One region of the Colwellia sp. MEBiC06753 genome, then DNA from elsewhere that is predicted to be linked to it. Evidence: predicted binding sites of a transcription regulator. Region 1 holds the regulator's gene; each other region holds the start of a gene.

Region 1 (5,280 bases):
AGTCAAGCTCGGCTAAGCCTTGCTCACTAGCGGTATGTTGTTGCTCGGCAACATTGGCTAAATTAAGAAATTGACTAAAAGCGCGCGCATAAATCATCAATTTTTGTTCATCGCATGATTGAAAAATCGATTTAAGTTCGTCAACCGCATAGCTATCGTTGGCGACGCCATCTTTAGCCAGTAGACGTACGCGCTCAACGTTATCTAGCCACTGTTGGTCGTTTTCATTGGCAATGGTTTGCCCCAGAATTGCACCTAAGGCTCGAATGTTCTGTGAAATAGTTTCTAACATAGTCAGTCGCTCATTAGCGGATAATAATTAATCTAAAATTTATATTAGAAATTAAAATAAATAGAATCTAATATATATTTCTTATTTTTATCATAGATAAAATTCTATAGATGGCGATTAGGCACCCTACAATAAGACAGTTGCAATTGATTCAGGCGTTAGCACGCTATCAAAGTTTATCTTTGGTAGCGGAAAATCTATATATTTCACAGCCATCTGTGTCTATTCAGCTGAAAAACTTAAGTGAACTCATTGGTATGCCGGTGTATCAAATGCAGGGTCGAAAGGTTGAACTGACTGATGCCGGTCATGCGATATTGCGCAGTGCCAATCAGATTTTCCAATCACTAGATAATTTAAAAACTGATATCGATAACTTGCAGGGGGTAGTTACAGGTACGTTAACCCTGTCAGTTGTGACTACCGCTCAGTACTTCTTACCATTGTTATTAGCGGCATTTCATAAACGCTACCCGTTAGTGGATGTAAAACTGGAAATTGGTAACCGTGAAATGGTTTACTCACGACTGCGTGCGCATAGCGATGATTTTTATTTATTTAGCCAAATACCGCCGGATATCGAAGTCATAGAAACGCCTTTTTTATCGAATGAATTAGTGGTGGTGGTGCCAGAGCGTCACGAGTTAGCACTTCAACCTAAAATTAGTTTAGCGCGGTTAAGTCATTACCCGTTTATTCTGCGAGAACCTGGCTCTGGTACTAGAGAAGCGGCAGTTGCTTTATTCGAACAACATGGATTCAAGCTAAGAGAAAAAATGACTATCGCTAGCAGTGAAGCAATAAAGCAGGCGGTAGCTGCGGGGTTAGGAATATCTGTGTTAAGTCGTTACACCTTAGATTTTGGTTTTACCCCGGGGTTAAAAGTTTTAGAAGTGGAGCACTTTCCGGTTAGCAGCCAATGGCGTTTAGTGCAAAACGCATCAAAGCAGCAAAGCCTTTTAGCTAAGGCATTTCAGCAATTTATGTTAGAAAATGGCAATGAAATATTGGCGAATGCGGTGACCGAAAATAACACTCATCACTTTACACAAAATTTTTCAGGGTAAACAAGTCTTGCATATACATACAGTCTGTATATACTCACAGTAATACTGTATGGATATCAGGGGCACTATGAAGCCGTTAACGACACGACAATCTCAAATATTTGATCTCATTAAAGAAAAAATTGCTGAAACGGGTATGCCACCAACCCGCGCTGAAATTGCAGAGTTTTTTGGCTTTAAGTCAGCGAATGCCGCGGAAGAGCATTTAAAAGCACTGGCTAAAAAAGGTTACATTGAGATGTTACCTGGCACATCAAGAGGCATACGCCTAGCAGAAGAATTTATTGAAGAGTCAGGCTTACCGCTTATTGGCCGCGTTGCCGCAGGCGAGCCTATTCTCGCTCAAGAGCATGTCGAAGATCGTTACCAAATAGATGGAAATTTATTTCACCCTGCGGCAGATTATTTATTGCGCGTAAATGGTGAGAGTATGAAAGATATTGGTATTCTCGATGGTGATTTGCTTGCCGTTCATCAAACAACCGATGTTCATAATGGTCAGGTTATTGTTGCACGGGTTGAAGATGAGGTAACTGTTAAGCGCTTTAAGCGAGAAGGTAATATCGTCTATTTACACGCAGAAAATGAAGCTTTTTCTCCAATTAAAGTCGACCTTAGCAATCAGCATTTTAATGTTGAAGGAATTGCAGTTGGTGTGATCAGAAATGCTGATTGGATGTAACTAATTCGTTAATTAAATAATTATCTTGAAAAATTAAGCCAGTCATTTTGACTGGCTTTTTTATTGGCAAACTTTAAAAAACGTATCAACTAATAAAACATCGAATGCCAGATACTGCAGGCGTTTTGTTTAAAAATCATTCATTTCTACCTGTGAACTTTAGAGTTCCTACTCTACTGAAATTTAAAGAAAAATTTTAAATATTTAAAAATAAAGCACTAGACCTTGATTAAATTTTGAGTAATTCTAGGGTGGTAAGTGTACAAAAATAAAAAAATAATAATAACTGATGCGTATGCGCTAAACATCAAAGCATCAGCAAGCAATTAACAAGTATATGTAACGTTAGTGAGGCAACTCATTAACGCTTTTACTGTCTTTGTTATTCAACAGGGTAGAGGAGATGTCGAGTGAAGAGACGTAACCTAGGTTGGCTGTTTTTGGGAACCTTGCTTTCCAGTTCAGCTTGGGCGGAGATGGAGCTAAATCTAACGCGAGGTGTTACTAAAATTAGTAACGAGGTCTATGACCTGCATATGTTAATTTTTTACATATGTGCTGCTATTGGCGTTATTGTTTTTGGCGCAATGTTTTGGTCGATGGCGTTTCATCGAAAATCAAAAGGAGTCAAACCTGCAACTTTCCATGAAAGTACTAAAGTGGAAATTTTGTGGACAGCAATTCCTATCGTGATCTTAATCGCCATGGCGGTGCCCGCAACAAGCACCCTGATTGAGATGGAAAACAACGACAACTCCGATATTACTATTCAAGTCACTGGTTCACAGTGGAAATGGCACTATAAATATTTCGATCAGGGCATTGAATATTATTCAGTGCTGGCAACTCCTCGCGAGCAATATCATAATTTGTCGGGTGAAAGTGCTGCTAAAGGTGAACATTACCTGCTTGAAGTGGATAAACCGTTAGTGATTCCAATTAATAAGAAAGTGCGCTTTTTAATTACTTCTGATGACGTCATTCACTCTTGGTGGGTACCTGCTTTTGCGGTTAAACAAGATGCTAACCCAGGCTTTATTAATGAAGCTTGGACGATAGTGGACGAACCAGGTATTTATCGCGGCCAATGTGCAGAGCTTTGTGGTAAAGACCACGGCTTTATGCCAGTAGTAGTTGAAGTGAAAACCGAAGCAGATTATGCCGCATGGTTAGATGAACAAAAGCAGCTAATTGCTGACGCTAAGGCGGCAGAAGCCGCTTCACTAAACGCTGCGGCCTCGATGGAAGAACAAATGCAATTGGGTGAAACAACCTACAACGCCTATTGCGCAGCATGTCACCAACCTACAGGTTTAGGTTTACCACCAGCATTTCCCGCTCTCAAAGGCAGTGTTATTGCTACTAACAGCGATAAAGTTGCTGAGCATATTGGGATTGTGGTCAATGGTAAAAATGCCATGCCGCCGTTTGGTAAACAGCTGTCGCTTAGGGAAATTTCTGCAGTTGTGACCTATGAGCGTAATGCTTGGGGTAATAATACTGGACAAGTGGTACAAGCAAGTGATGTTAATGCTGTGGTTGGTGGTGCTTCAGCAGCAAGTTCTGCACCGCAAACCGTGTCAACGGCTGCAGCGGCCTTTGTTGAAACCGTTGAAGAAGTCACCGTCGAAGTGGTTGAAACTGTCGAGCAACAAGCGCAAGCACTTACTGAAGATTTAACTAAAACTTACAGCTTAGAAGAAATGATGGCCAAAGGTGAGGCGGTTTACGCCAAAGCCTGCGTCGCATGTCACCAGCCTACTGGTGCTGGGATACCACCAGCATTCCCATCGTTAGTGGGAAGCCCAATAGTCAAGGGTGACGTTAGTGCGCATATCGATATTGTGGTTAATGGCAGTAAAAAGAATCCGGCGATGCAAGCGTTTGGTAGTCAATTAACCAAAACTGAAATCGCCGCGGTGATTACTTATGAGCGTAACGCTTGGGGTAATAGCAGTGGACAAGTGGTGCAACCCGCTGACGTTGATGCAGCAAGTGGCAAGTAGGGAGGATTTGAGATGACAACAGATGTAATACACGATACTGACCACCATGACGATGCGCATCACGATCACAAGATGACTGGCATAAAGCGTTGGTTATATACCACCAATCATAAAGACATTGGTTCAATGTATTTGTGGTTTGCCTTTATTATGTTCTTAATTGGTGGGGCTATGGCGATGGTTATTCGCGCAGAGCTCTTCCAACCAGGTTTACAAATTGTAGAGCCTGATTTTTTCAACCAAATGACCACGGTTCACGGTTTGATCATGGTATTCGGTGCCATTATGCCCGCGTTTACTGGCTTGGCAAACTGGATGATACCCATGATGGTTGGCGCACCTGATATGGCGTTACCTCGGTTAAACAACTGGAGCTTTTGGATTTTACCATTTGCCTTCACCATACTATTGGCGTCGTTCTTTATAGGTGCCGGTGCACCAAACTTTGGTTGGACTTTCTATGCTCCGCTTTCAACCACATACAGTAATGGTAGTACCGCATTTTTTGTATTTGCCGTACATATTATGGGTATCTCATCGATTATGGGGGCGATTAATATTGTCGTTACCATAATGAACATGCGCGCACCAGGCATGACCTACATGAAAATGCCGTTATTTGTGTGGACCTTCTTTATCACGGCTTACTTGTTAATTGCGGTAATGCCAGTGTTAGCGGGTACCGTCACTATGGTATTAACCGATACCTATTTTGGTACCAGCTTTTTTGATGCGGCAGGCGGCGGTGATCCGGTCATGTTCCAACACATATTCTGGTTCTTTGGTCACCCAGAAGTTTACATCATGATCTTGCCAGCATTTGGTATTGTCTCAACGACCATTCCTACGTTTTCGCGTAAACAATTATTTGGCTACAGCTCGATGGTGTATGCAACCGCATCAATAGCGTTTTTATCGTTTATTGTCTGGGCTCACCATATGTTCACAACCGGTATGCCGCTGGCTGGCGAGTTGTTCTTTATGTACTGCACCATGTTAATTGCTGTGCCTACTGGCGTTAAGGTCTTTAACTGGGTGGCTACCATGTGGCGTGGCGCCATTAGCTTTGAAACGCCAATGTTGTTCTCGGTGGCATTCGTCATTTTGTTTACCATCGGCGGCTTCTCTGGCTTGATGTTAGCAATGACACCGGTGGACTTCCAATATCATGATACCTACTTTGTGGTCGCGCATTTCCACTATGTATTGGTAACAGGGGCGTTATTTTCAATA
Region 2 (5,280 bases), on a different contig from region 1:
CTATTGGTAACTGATATTGTTGAACCAACTGCTGACAATAACTTAGGTAATGGTGCTCACCTGAAACTAAATTGCGTGATTGTGCCAACCATAGCCGCCCTGAGTGATGTTTAACTAACCAATTTCCCCACCACTTATCAGCAACTTTATTACTATTAGGTTGCCACAACACTAGACAACGGCGAACAGATTTTAAGTCCCACTCTTCAAGCCGGTAACTGCCTTTTTCACAACGGCGACGACTATTCGTGATAATACGGCAAAGCTCAGCATAGGCTTTGCGATCAGGTGCCAGCAACGTTAGTGTCGCCTGATAGTTATCGGCTAAGCAAACTTTAAACATCGCTCCAACTATTAGCTTAAGTTTAAGCTGGTGCTGTTTAATGTGTTGATAAGCTCTAACTACCCCGGCAACAGAGCATTCATCAGTAATAGCTAACGCGCGATACCCTAAATCACTGGCGGTTTGCACTAATTCTTCAGGGTGTGACGCTCCCGTAAGAAAAGAGAAGTTACTCTGACAAATAAGCTCTGCATAAGCCATAGCCATAGCCATCAACCAAAATAACCATGAACAAACCAGGTCTGATCTGGCTGACGATAAAGCCAACACCAGCGCCCGCTTGTTGTTCTACCGATAAAGTAATCTCGAATAACACTTTGCTGCCACCAATGGCTTTCAATACGCTCAGGGCCAAACATTATGCTCACAGGTTCATCAACTTTAATCGGCGCAGGTAATAGATAACTAGGCCTGATTAGCGACTGCGCACTATCTTGTACCTTGTTTAGCTCGCCATTATCGTTTGCTGCTTTTAGCGCTTGCGCTTGTTCCGGTAAGTGACTGTCAGCACAGCCCAGTTGCCAAACATTAGCATCGCCCAATTTCGCTTGCAGTAAACTGATCAATACTGTTGGCGCTATAGCGTTTTTCCCTTGTTCAAATAATTGATTAACCTGATATTGCTTAGCTACCAAAACACTACATGATAAGTTAATAGCCACCACTGGCTGCTTTAATTGAACACTTTCCAGCTTTAACTCAATTAATTGCAACCAATGGCTTGCGCTATCACTGGGCTCAGCACTATTAACAGTAAGCGTCACCCCTTGCTCTTCTCGATAAGGAAAAGTCAGTAAAAGCTGCTGACTGGCCAGATTGCGTACTCGTAAATAGTGCTCTAATTTATTTACCATCCGCATAAGTGGCGGCTTAAGTGTTGAGACTTGCTTCACCTCATAAAGTAATTCAAGCGAGTCAGTAAATGCTGGGGTTGGCTGGTAGAATGTTAACGGTAAAACATAGCGCCCAGTAAGCTGACCAAATAGTAATAAGAACTCACTATCGAAGCGCTTGGCTAGCGCCTTAGAATCTAGCTTAATTAGCTGCGCAAGGGTTTTAATACCTAATCGCTGCAAAGCACAATGAAATTTTGATGGCGTAAATACCAACTCTACTGGTAATTGAGAAAATACCTGTTTAATTATACTGACGTCATCAGAAAGTAAATTTTTTCTAGCACGGGCAATTGCCCTTGCCATTGCTGGCTGTTCAGCCGTAGCGTAATAATAACTAACCCCAGCTACAGCTAAATTGTCAGTTAACGCTTGCCAGCATAGTGATAAGCTTTTATAAAGCGCCAGCATATTGCCAATGCCAAGATAAAGACCGTCTGGTTGATCAAAGGCAATATCAGCAACCCATTGGTACAAGTTTTCAGCTACCCCCTTAAGTTGCTTATTCTCGACAGAAACGTCATAGGGTAGCACCTGCACATGGCGACACATAGCACAAGCAGTTGCTAATCCCATCCCAAGGCGAATACCTACATTTTGCGCCGCTTGATTCAGTTGTACCACTTGATTGGCTTTTGCATCAACAATAATAAGCGCTTGCTGTTCCGCCTCTTGAATGAACAGGCTATCTAACTGCAACTGGGGAAAATAAAGGTATAGCCACAACATCAGTTAGCACTTTGTCTGTTCGCCGTGGAAGCTGAGAGTGCTGAGAACGCAATTACATTATCGGCCAAAGGTAGGTGAACAAAATCAGGCCAGCGTTTAGCCATATTTAAACCAAAAAATTGACTAGGTTTGCCTGCTTTACAGCGATTAACTTTAACATTAAGCCCATATTCTATTGCTTCAAACGTGAGGCTCAATGCAACCGGTAAGTTATAACTAGCTTGCGGTTGGCGATAAATAAGCAGGCTAGCTTGACCTTGCTCAGCAGCAAGATTTAGTCGACGCACCTGAAACACTTCAAAACTTTGATGCCACAGAACAACACTTGCACAACAACCACTTTTCAAACATTGTTCAGCACACCAGAGCGCCTCACTTGGTTGAGGTGTTAACAGCAAGACATTGTCGATATTAATTTGGTTATGACGGAGAAACTCACTGCCAATCATTGCTGGCGGGGCAATAAATACCAATAAACCTTTGTGCTGCTGTTGCTGCAAGTAAGGTAAAAACACTCGCAATTCACCAATACCATTGGCAGTGCGTATTTCCACGACTCCCGTTTCTGGTATGCCACCACCAATTTTACTGTCCAGCTCTGGGTAACCCGAAGCACAAACGTGCTGCTTTTGCTGCTGTATCACTCCCTGCCATAGCCATTGGCGATTATGTAAAGTATCAAGTAACGACTGCATAACAACACCGATTTATACTGTTTATTTATACAGTATAAATCGGTGTTGTTAATTATTCAAATACAAAAAAGCTCTGCCGTGGCAGAGCTTGCTAAGCTAAAGAAAATAAAGAAACTTAATCTTAAAAGCTAAGGTAAATGCTCACTCGCTAAATAATCGCGCGACTGCATTTCTTGTAACCGACTTAAGCAGCGCTTAAATTCAAACTCCAAACCACCATAGCTATACAAAGCTTCCATGCTGGTTTCGGCGGAAATAATCAATTTAACTTTACGTTCATAAAACTCATCAATCAGGGCAATAAAGCGTCTGGCAGCATCATCGCAATCGCGATTCATTTGTTTTACATTAGCCAATAGCACGGTGTGATAAACTTTACTCAACTCCATATAATCGCTTTGACTTCGCGCACTTTCACACAACTCACTAAATTCAAATTGTACAACACCATCAGATTCTTGAATGCTGGTTAAGCTACGATGATTAATGGTGATTTTTTTACCTTGCTCTCCGGCTTCCACCGATAACTGATTGAAATATTTATTTAAGTTTTCACTTGCCTGCTTATCTAACGGATGATGATATATTTCCGCCTGCTCTAAGGTTCGCAATCGATAATCAACGCCACTATCAACATTAACCACTTCACAATGTTGGTTAATCAAGTTAATTGCCGGTAAAAATCGCGCTCGCTGCAAACCATTTTTATATAAATCGTCAGGAATAATATTCGAGGTCGCCACTAATGTGACGTTATGTTTGAATAACTCTTCAAACAAAGTGCCTAAAATCATGGCATCAGTAATATCAGAAACAAAAAACTCATCAAAACAAATAATGCAGGTTTCATCGGCAAAGCGCTTAGCAATTATTTTTAAAGGATCTGACTGTCCACCTAAGCTTTTCATCTCTTCATGCACACGGTGCATAAAACGGTGAAAATGAACCCGCATTTTATTTTCAAATGGTAAGCAGTCAAAAAAAGTATCCACTAAATAGGTTTTACCACGGCCAACCCCGCCCCAGAAATATAACCCTTTAATGGTTTTGGTTTCTTGTTTAGCCACCACCCGCTTCCAACGATTAAACACTTTTTTAAATCCAGTCACCGGCAGCGGTTTATTTTGAAAGTCTTCAAATAAGCGCTGTAAATGTTTTACCGCATTTTCTTGAGCTTGGTCATATTGAAAATCATCACGCTGTAAATCATTTTGATATTTTTCTAAAGGTGAGAGATGGATCATTACGTCGGTTTTTCCACTGTGAAATCTGACTGAAAATAGACAATTGCGCTTGAAAAAAAATAATTAGCAAGCATATTCGCTATATCAGACAAATAATTAACGCTATATTTAGCTTATATCTTTGACGATATTTTCACTAATTTTTCAACTGAATACAACGAGGAAACTGCTATATGACTGCTGTAATGACTATTGTTCTTTTATTAATTGGCGGTGGCATAGGCTTTGTTGCTGGCCGATTTTTATCTGCATCATCAAAGGAAAATAAGCAACTAACTGATCAAATTCAACAAAGTGAGGCGGCATTAAGCCAATATCAAAATGATGTTGCTGCACATCTTGAAAGTTCTGCGCAACTTTTAGCAAAAATGAATGAAACCTGCCAAGTTGCGATGAAACAAATGGAAGAAAGCACGTCATTACTGCAACGTGCTACACCACAAGATGCTGATGTTATGCCATTTTTCTCACAAGAAACCCAAGAGCAACTGGCAGAAACCGTTAAGTTAAGACACGAGAAAAAAGCTGCAGTTGATGAAAGTGTTACTGAAGCACCACTTGATTACTCTGGTCAAGCAAGTGGCTTGTTTGGTGATAAGAAACAAAGTGTTACAAATGCCGACTAACAAAAACCTGAACTAATGGGGAACGACTTAGTCTGTTATTGAGTATCTATGCTTAATTCATTTTAAGGAGTAATTTTAAGTATGAGCAAACTGTCTATTGTTATCAGTGCTGCATTAATTTCTAGCTCTATAGCCCTTGCTGGTGCACCAGCTTATGCCAACTTACCTACTGCTATTGGCGGTACAGAATTACCCAGTTTAGCGCCTATGCTTGAACGTGCCACACCAGCAGTGGTCAGTATCTCTGTTAAGGGGACACACGAAGTTGAGCAACGCGTACCAGATGCCTTTAAGTTCTTTTTTGGCAACCCAAGAGGTGGGCAACAACCGCAAGAACGACCATTCCAAGGCTTAGGCTCAGGTGTCATTATTGATGCTGACGAAGGTTATGTCGTCACCAACAATCATGTTATCGCCGAAGCAGATGAAATTTTAGTTACCTTAAAAGATGGCCGTCAGGTTGAAGCGAAAAAGATCGGCAGTGATGAAGAAAGTGATATTGCATTACTGCAAATTGATATTGATGACTTAACTGAAATCAAAGTGTCAGATTCAGACCAGTTACGCGTTGGTGACTTTGCCGTTGCCATTGGCAGCCCTTTTGGTTTAGGGCAAACGGTCACTTCAGGTATTGTCAGTGCGTTAGGTCGTAGCGGCTTAAACATTGAAAACTTTGAAGACTTTATTCAAACCGACGCTGCCATCAACAGCGGTAATTCAGGTGGTGCATTAGTTAACTTACGTGGTGAA
Region 3 (5,280 bases), on a different contig from region 1:
CGCCGAGCCCAGCTATTATAAAGCTGAGCCCCAAGTAAAAATGGAATAAACAACCAGCGAATATAAATTGGAATACTACCATTATCCTTCTTGCGAAAAATCGATGGAACATTAAACAGGTACGCAATACTCACCAAACCAAGCGACAATCCCAACCAAGCAAACATCAGCGAAAAATAGCTACTAGCAGTCATAAACGCGGCAAAAAAAGCCAAAATTGCGCCTGCAATATAATATTTTGTAATATACATCCTTTAGTATTCCTCCTTAAGTCAGGCAATTTATGCCGTTTAATTGACAGTAAAAATATACACCCTAGTAGCCTTAACATTTAACGATTTACATTAGCGTTAACCGCATCAACCTGCCTCAACAGCAGAAAGAAACTTGATGAAAAATTTGAATTGATGCGGCTTAATGAAACAACTAATGATGACTGGCAAATAAGGTTATTGCTGCATTTCTTGCTGATATTGTTGAGCTAGAGTTTGCTTTTGGCTATCGCTTAACACCTTACCTGCTTGTTGGAAAAACTCGCGTTCCTCTTCTGCTAAATGGTGCAATACTCGATGTTGAAGTGCCTTCATGGTTTTTAACCAAGCTGGTGAGCTCATGTCACTTTTATCGAACTCTGCAAGATATTGATCAATTTCTTGATGCTCTGCAATACCATGGCGGGTTAAATCTATTGTGTGATCTGAATCAATCAGTGGTGCATAAAAACAGCGTTCTTCTGCAATAGAATGTTGTGATAATTGATGTTTTAAATCTTTGAAAAAATGTTGTCTCGCTTCTGAATCACCGCTCGTTTCCACCACAGCTTTCATAAGTAAACGCTGTTTTTCGTGATCTTGTTTTATCGCGGCAAAAATATCCATTATAATCTCCTCTATATTTAACTAATTATTATCTGATCCATACTCTGTTTCCATTTGACATTCTTTATTACGAAGCAAATTCAATTTTGGATGTCTCAGACAAACGATCTCCTACATGATTGTATTTACAATAAATATACTAACAGGCTTCTACCGCAAAATGCGAATCTGCCCAGTGAAATTACAAATTAGCGGCACTGTCAACTATTCAACTAAAGCCAAGTGCTAAAGGCAAACCAAAAAAAATCCCGCCATTGGCGGGATTTAAACAAACTCTAGCGTAGCATCTACGATAAGTAAAAGCTTACTGTTCTGTTACAACCTCTGTTGACTCAACAGGTTTATTATTCAAGAACATTTCTCGTAAACGAGTATCTAACTCTTTGGCAATATCTTTATTTTCTCTTAGGTACTCAACCGCTTTCGCTTTACCTTGGCCAATTTTATCACCATTATAGCTGTACCAAGCACCGGCCTTTTCAACCATCTTGTTTTGTACACCTAAGTCAATTAACTCACCTAAGCTATTAATACCTTCGCCATAAAGAATTTGAAATTCAACTTGCTTGAACGGAGGCGCAATCTTGTTTTTAACCACTTTAACGCGAGTTTCGTTACCAACAATTTCTTCACCGTTTTTCACTGCACCAATGCGACGAATATCTAAACGAACTGACGCATAGAACTTTAACGCGTTACCACCAGTAGTAGTTTCAGGGTTACCAAACATCACACCAATTTTCATACGAATTTGGTTGATGAAAATCATCATGGTGTTTGATTGCTTCAAGTTAGCCGTTAACTTACGCATTGCTTGTGACAACATACGCGCTTGAAGACCCATATGAGAGTCACCCATGTCGCCTTCAATTTCTGCCTTAGGTGTTAATGCTGCTACCGAGTCAACAACAATCACATCAACAGCACCAGAGCGAGTTAACATGTCACAAATCTCTAACGCTTGCTCACCAGTATCTGGTTGAGATACTAATAAGTTATCAATATTAACGCCTAATTTAGCTGCATAAATAGGATCTAACGCATGCTCAGCATCTACGAAAGCACACACTTTACCATTGCGCTGTGCTTCAGCGATAACTTCTAAAGTTAATGTAGTTTTACCACTAGATTCTGGACCAAAGATTTCAACAACTCGACCTAGCGGCAAACCGCCAGCACCTAAAGCTATATCTAAGCCTAATGAACCTGTAGAAATAGTTTCTACATCCATGCTACGGTTTTCACCTAAACGCATAATTGAACCCTTACCAAATTGGCGTTCAATTTGACCTAAGGCTGCTGCGAGTGCTTTTTCTTTATTCTCGTCCATTTATCGCTCCAAAAAATACGACAACGTTTATTCATTAAGTTGCGCTCAGTATACTGTATGAGAATACAGTATCAAGTGTAATTTAATATTTTTTAGTTATTTTCACATAAGTCAAAGTAATTAATAGATTTATTTTTGCGAGCGGCTATATGAACGAAATTTATACAAGTTATCAACAGTAGTTTTATACAGTAAAAATATGGTCACTTGGCTAGGTGTTAAGCCCGGTTGTTTATGGCATAATTTCCAACAGATTTATTTACCTAATAACAATTCAATGACTACACCTTCGCCAGATTTAACCACTCATACCCCTATGATGCGCCAATACCTGAAAATAAAAGCAGAATTTCCTAATATTCTGGTGTTTTATCGTATGGGTGACTTTTATGAGTTGTTTTATGACGATGCCAAAAAAGCCGCAGACTTAATGGACATTTCATTAACTGCACGCGGTAAGTCAGGTGGCAACGCTATTCCAATGGCTGGTGTTCCCTATCACGCCGTTGAAACGTATTTAGCCAAATTGGTGCAGTTGGGTGAATCTGTAGCCATATGTGAACAAATTGGCGATCCAGCAACCAGTAAAGGCCCTGTTGAACGAAAAGTGGTGCGTATTGTTACGCCAGGTACCGTCAGCGATGAAGCGTTACTGCCTGATCGCCAAGACAATTTAATTGTTGCTATCGCGCAAACTAAACAAGGCTTTGGCCTAGCTTATTTGGATATGACCAGTGGCCGATTTGTCCTCAACGAACCGAATAGTGCCGAACAATTGCAAGCTGAATTACAGCGCTTGTCACCTGCGGAACTCTTATACCCAGAAGACTTCACTGATTTCGCACTAATTGAGCAATATAAAGGGCTGCGCCGTCGTCCCGAGTGGGATTATGATTACCAAACAGCGATCGCTATCTTAACCAAACAATTTAATACCAAGGAATTATCTGGCTTTGGTGTAGATAATTACCCTCGCGGTTTATGCGCCGCAGGTTGCTTACTTAACTACGTGCAAGACAGTCAGCGCACCGCGCTGCCACATATTCGCTCACTGATTGCAGAATCATCTCAAAAAGGTGTGATTTTAGATGCCGCAACCCGTCGCAATTTAGAGCTCACTCAAAACCTACAGGGCGGTACTGAAAACACCTTAGCGTCAGTATTAGATAAAACTTCAACACCAATGGGCTCTCGCTTATTAAAGCGCTGGCTACATTTCCCGCTACGTGATTTAGCTACGCTTAACACCCGACTTGAATCAGTTAGCACACTGCTTGATAACGAAAGATATAGCGAGTTACAACCAAATTTAAAGAAAATTGGCGACGTTGAACGTATCGTAGCGCGTATTGCTCTTCGATCAGCAAGACCACGTGATTTTGCTCGACTGCGTCAATCACTTAGCCAATTGCCAGAATTGCAAACTATATTGGCACAATGTACCAATAACTGTTTAACAAATATTAAAGCGAACACCCAACCTATTGATGAGCTTTATCAACTACTGAATCAAGCCATTGTCGAAAACCCGCCAGTGCTAATTCGCGATGGTGGTGTTATCGCACCTGGCTATCATCAAGAGCTTGATCATTTACGCGATTTAAGCGAGGGCGCCACCAATTTATTGGCCGAAATTGAAGCGAAAGAAAAACAAAAAACCGGCATTCAAACGCTAAAGGTGGGTTATAACAAGGTTCACGGCTTTTTTATTGAGGTTAGTAAAGCCTCAGTTTCGCAAGTGCCGGCTGACTACATACGTCGCCAAACCTTAAAAAATAATGAGCGTTATATTACCGAAGAATTAAAAGCGCACGAAGAAACCGTATTAAGTGCTCAAAGTCGGTTTCTTGCATTAGAAAAACGATTGTATGACCAACTGTTTGATTTGGTGATGCCATCACTTGCCAAGTTACAAACGCTTGCCGAAGCATTGGCAGAACTTGATGTACTTAATACTTTTGCTGAGCGAGCTGATATTTTAGGTTATACCAAACCAACATTATTCGAAACAAAAGGCATAACCATAGAGCAAGGACGTCACCCAGTGGTTGAACAAATGACCAAAGATGCCTTTATCGCCAACCCAGTGGTTCTTGATAACAGTCGAGAAATGTTAATCATTACCGGCCCTAATATGGGTGGTAAGTCTACGTTTATGCGACAAAATGCACTCATTGTATTACTTGCTCATGTAGGTTGTTTTGTGCCAGCGGATAGTGCAAAAATCGGCTTAGTCGATAGAATTTTCACCCGTATTGGTGCCTCTGACGATTTAGCCAGCGGCCGCTCAACCTTTATGGTGGAAATGACAGAAACTGCCAACATCTTACATAACGCCACAGAGCGCAGCTTGATTTTATTAGATGAAATTGGCCGTGGCACTAGTACCTACGATGGTTTATCGCTGGCATGGGCAGTAGCAGAAATGCTGGCGACTCAAACCAAAGCTTTTACCTTATTCGCCAGCCATTATTTTGAGTTAACTTTGCTTGCTGAGCAGCTATCGAACCTTGCCAATGTCCACTTAGATGCCGTGGAACATGACGACAACATTATTTTTATGCACGCGGTTCAAGAAGGTGCTGCCAGTAAAAGTTTTGGATTACAGGTAGCGCAGCTCGCTGGTATTCCAAAAGCTGTTATTCAACGAGCCAAACAAAGGCTTCATGAACTAGAAGCTCAGCAAGCACCTACAATTATCAGCGCTGAAAGCTTAGCTGCATCACCAACGCAAAATCAATTAGAGTTACTTGAAGCTACCACACACCCTGTAGTTGAAGCCGTTGAAGCACTGAGTCTTGATGATATAACGCCAAGACAAGCGCTAGATTTGCTCTATCAACTTAAACAACAGGTATAAACACTTTTAGGTGAAATTAAAGATAAAGTGAATTAAAAGTGAACTTGCAAATTAGGTCAAACAATGCCTAAGGTATTAACTTCAAATAGGAGACTGTGATGCGTATATTATCAATATTGATATTGCTGCTAATCGGCAGCATTCAAGCAGTAGCCAGTAACAATGAAGTTTCAACCGTCAAAGTAAGCGTCGACACTAACAATGACAAAGGC

The links. Region 1 encodes LexA, which represses DNA repair genes until DNA is damaged. Its sites were predicted from a motif close to TACTGTATNNNNATACAGTA; they were not measured.
Region 2: imuA (translesion DNA synthesis-associated protein ImuA) is a predicted target of LexA. The motif match lies at 2,676-2,695, and genes of this name have one in related genera.
Region 3: recA (recombinase RecA) is a predicted target of LexA. The motif match lies at 2,260-2,279, and genes of this name have one in related genera.

The regions. Positions count from the first base shown of each region.
Region 1 covers NZ_JBQMTM010000008.1:130,984-136,263, forward strand. Annotated here, with positions in the region: gene ppc (phosphoenolpyruvate carboxylase) at 1-292, opposite strand, end outside; gene ACOB82_RS08570 (LysR substrate-binding domain-containing protein) at 403-1,359, shown strand; gene lexA (transcriptional repressor LexA) at 1,427-2,041, shown strand; gene coxB (cytochrome c oxidase subunit II) at 2,518-4,047, shown strand; gene ctaD (cytochrome c oxidase subunit I) at 4,060-5,280, shown strand, end outside.
Region 2 covers NZ_JBQMTM010000011.1:52,777-58,056, reverse strand. Annotated here, with positions in the region: gene ACOB82_RS10110 (error-prone DNA polymerase) at 1-544, opposite strand, end outside; gene ACOB82_RS10105 (Y-family DNA polymerase) at 556-1,965, opposite strand; gene imuA (translesion DNA synthesis-associated protein ImuA) at 1,965-2,660, opposite strand; gene zapE (cell division protein ZapE) at 2,789-3,904, opposite strand; gene ACOB82_RS10090 (YhcB family protein) at 4,078-4,530, shown strand; gene ACOB82_RS10085 (Do family serine endopeptidase) at 4,612-5,280, shown strand, end outside.
Region 3 covers NZ_JBQMTM010000004.1:215,766-221,045, reverse strand. Annotated here, with positions in the region: gene ACOB82_RS05410 (diacylglycerol kinase family protein) at 1-251, opposite strand, end outside; gene ACOB82_RS05405 (hemerythrin domain-containing protein) at 450-878, opposite strand; gene recA (recombinase RecA) at 1,183-2,208, opposite strand; gene mutS (DNA mismatch repair protein MutS) at 2,486-5,068, shown strand; gene ACOB82_RS05390 (Vgb family protein) at 5,167-5,280, shown strand, end outside.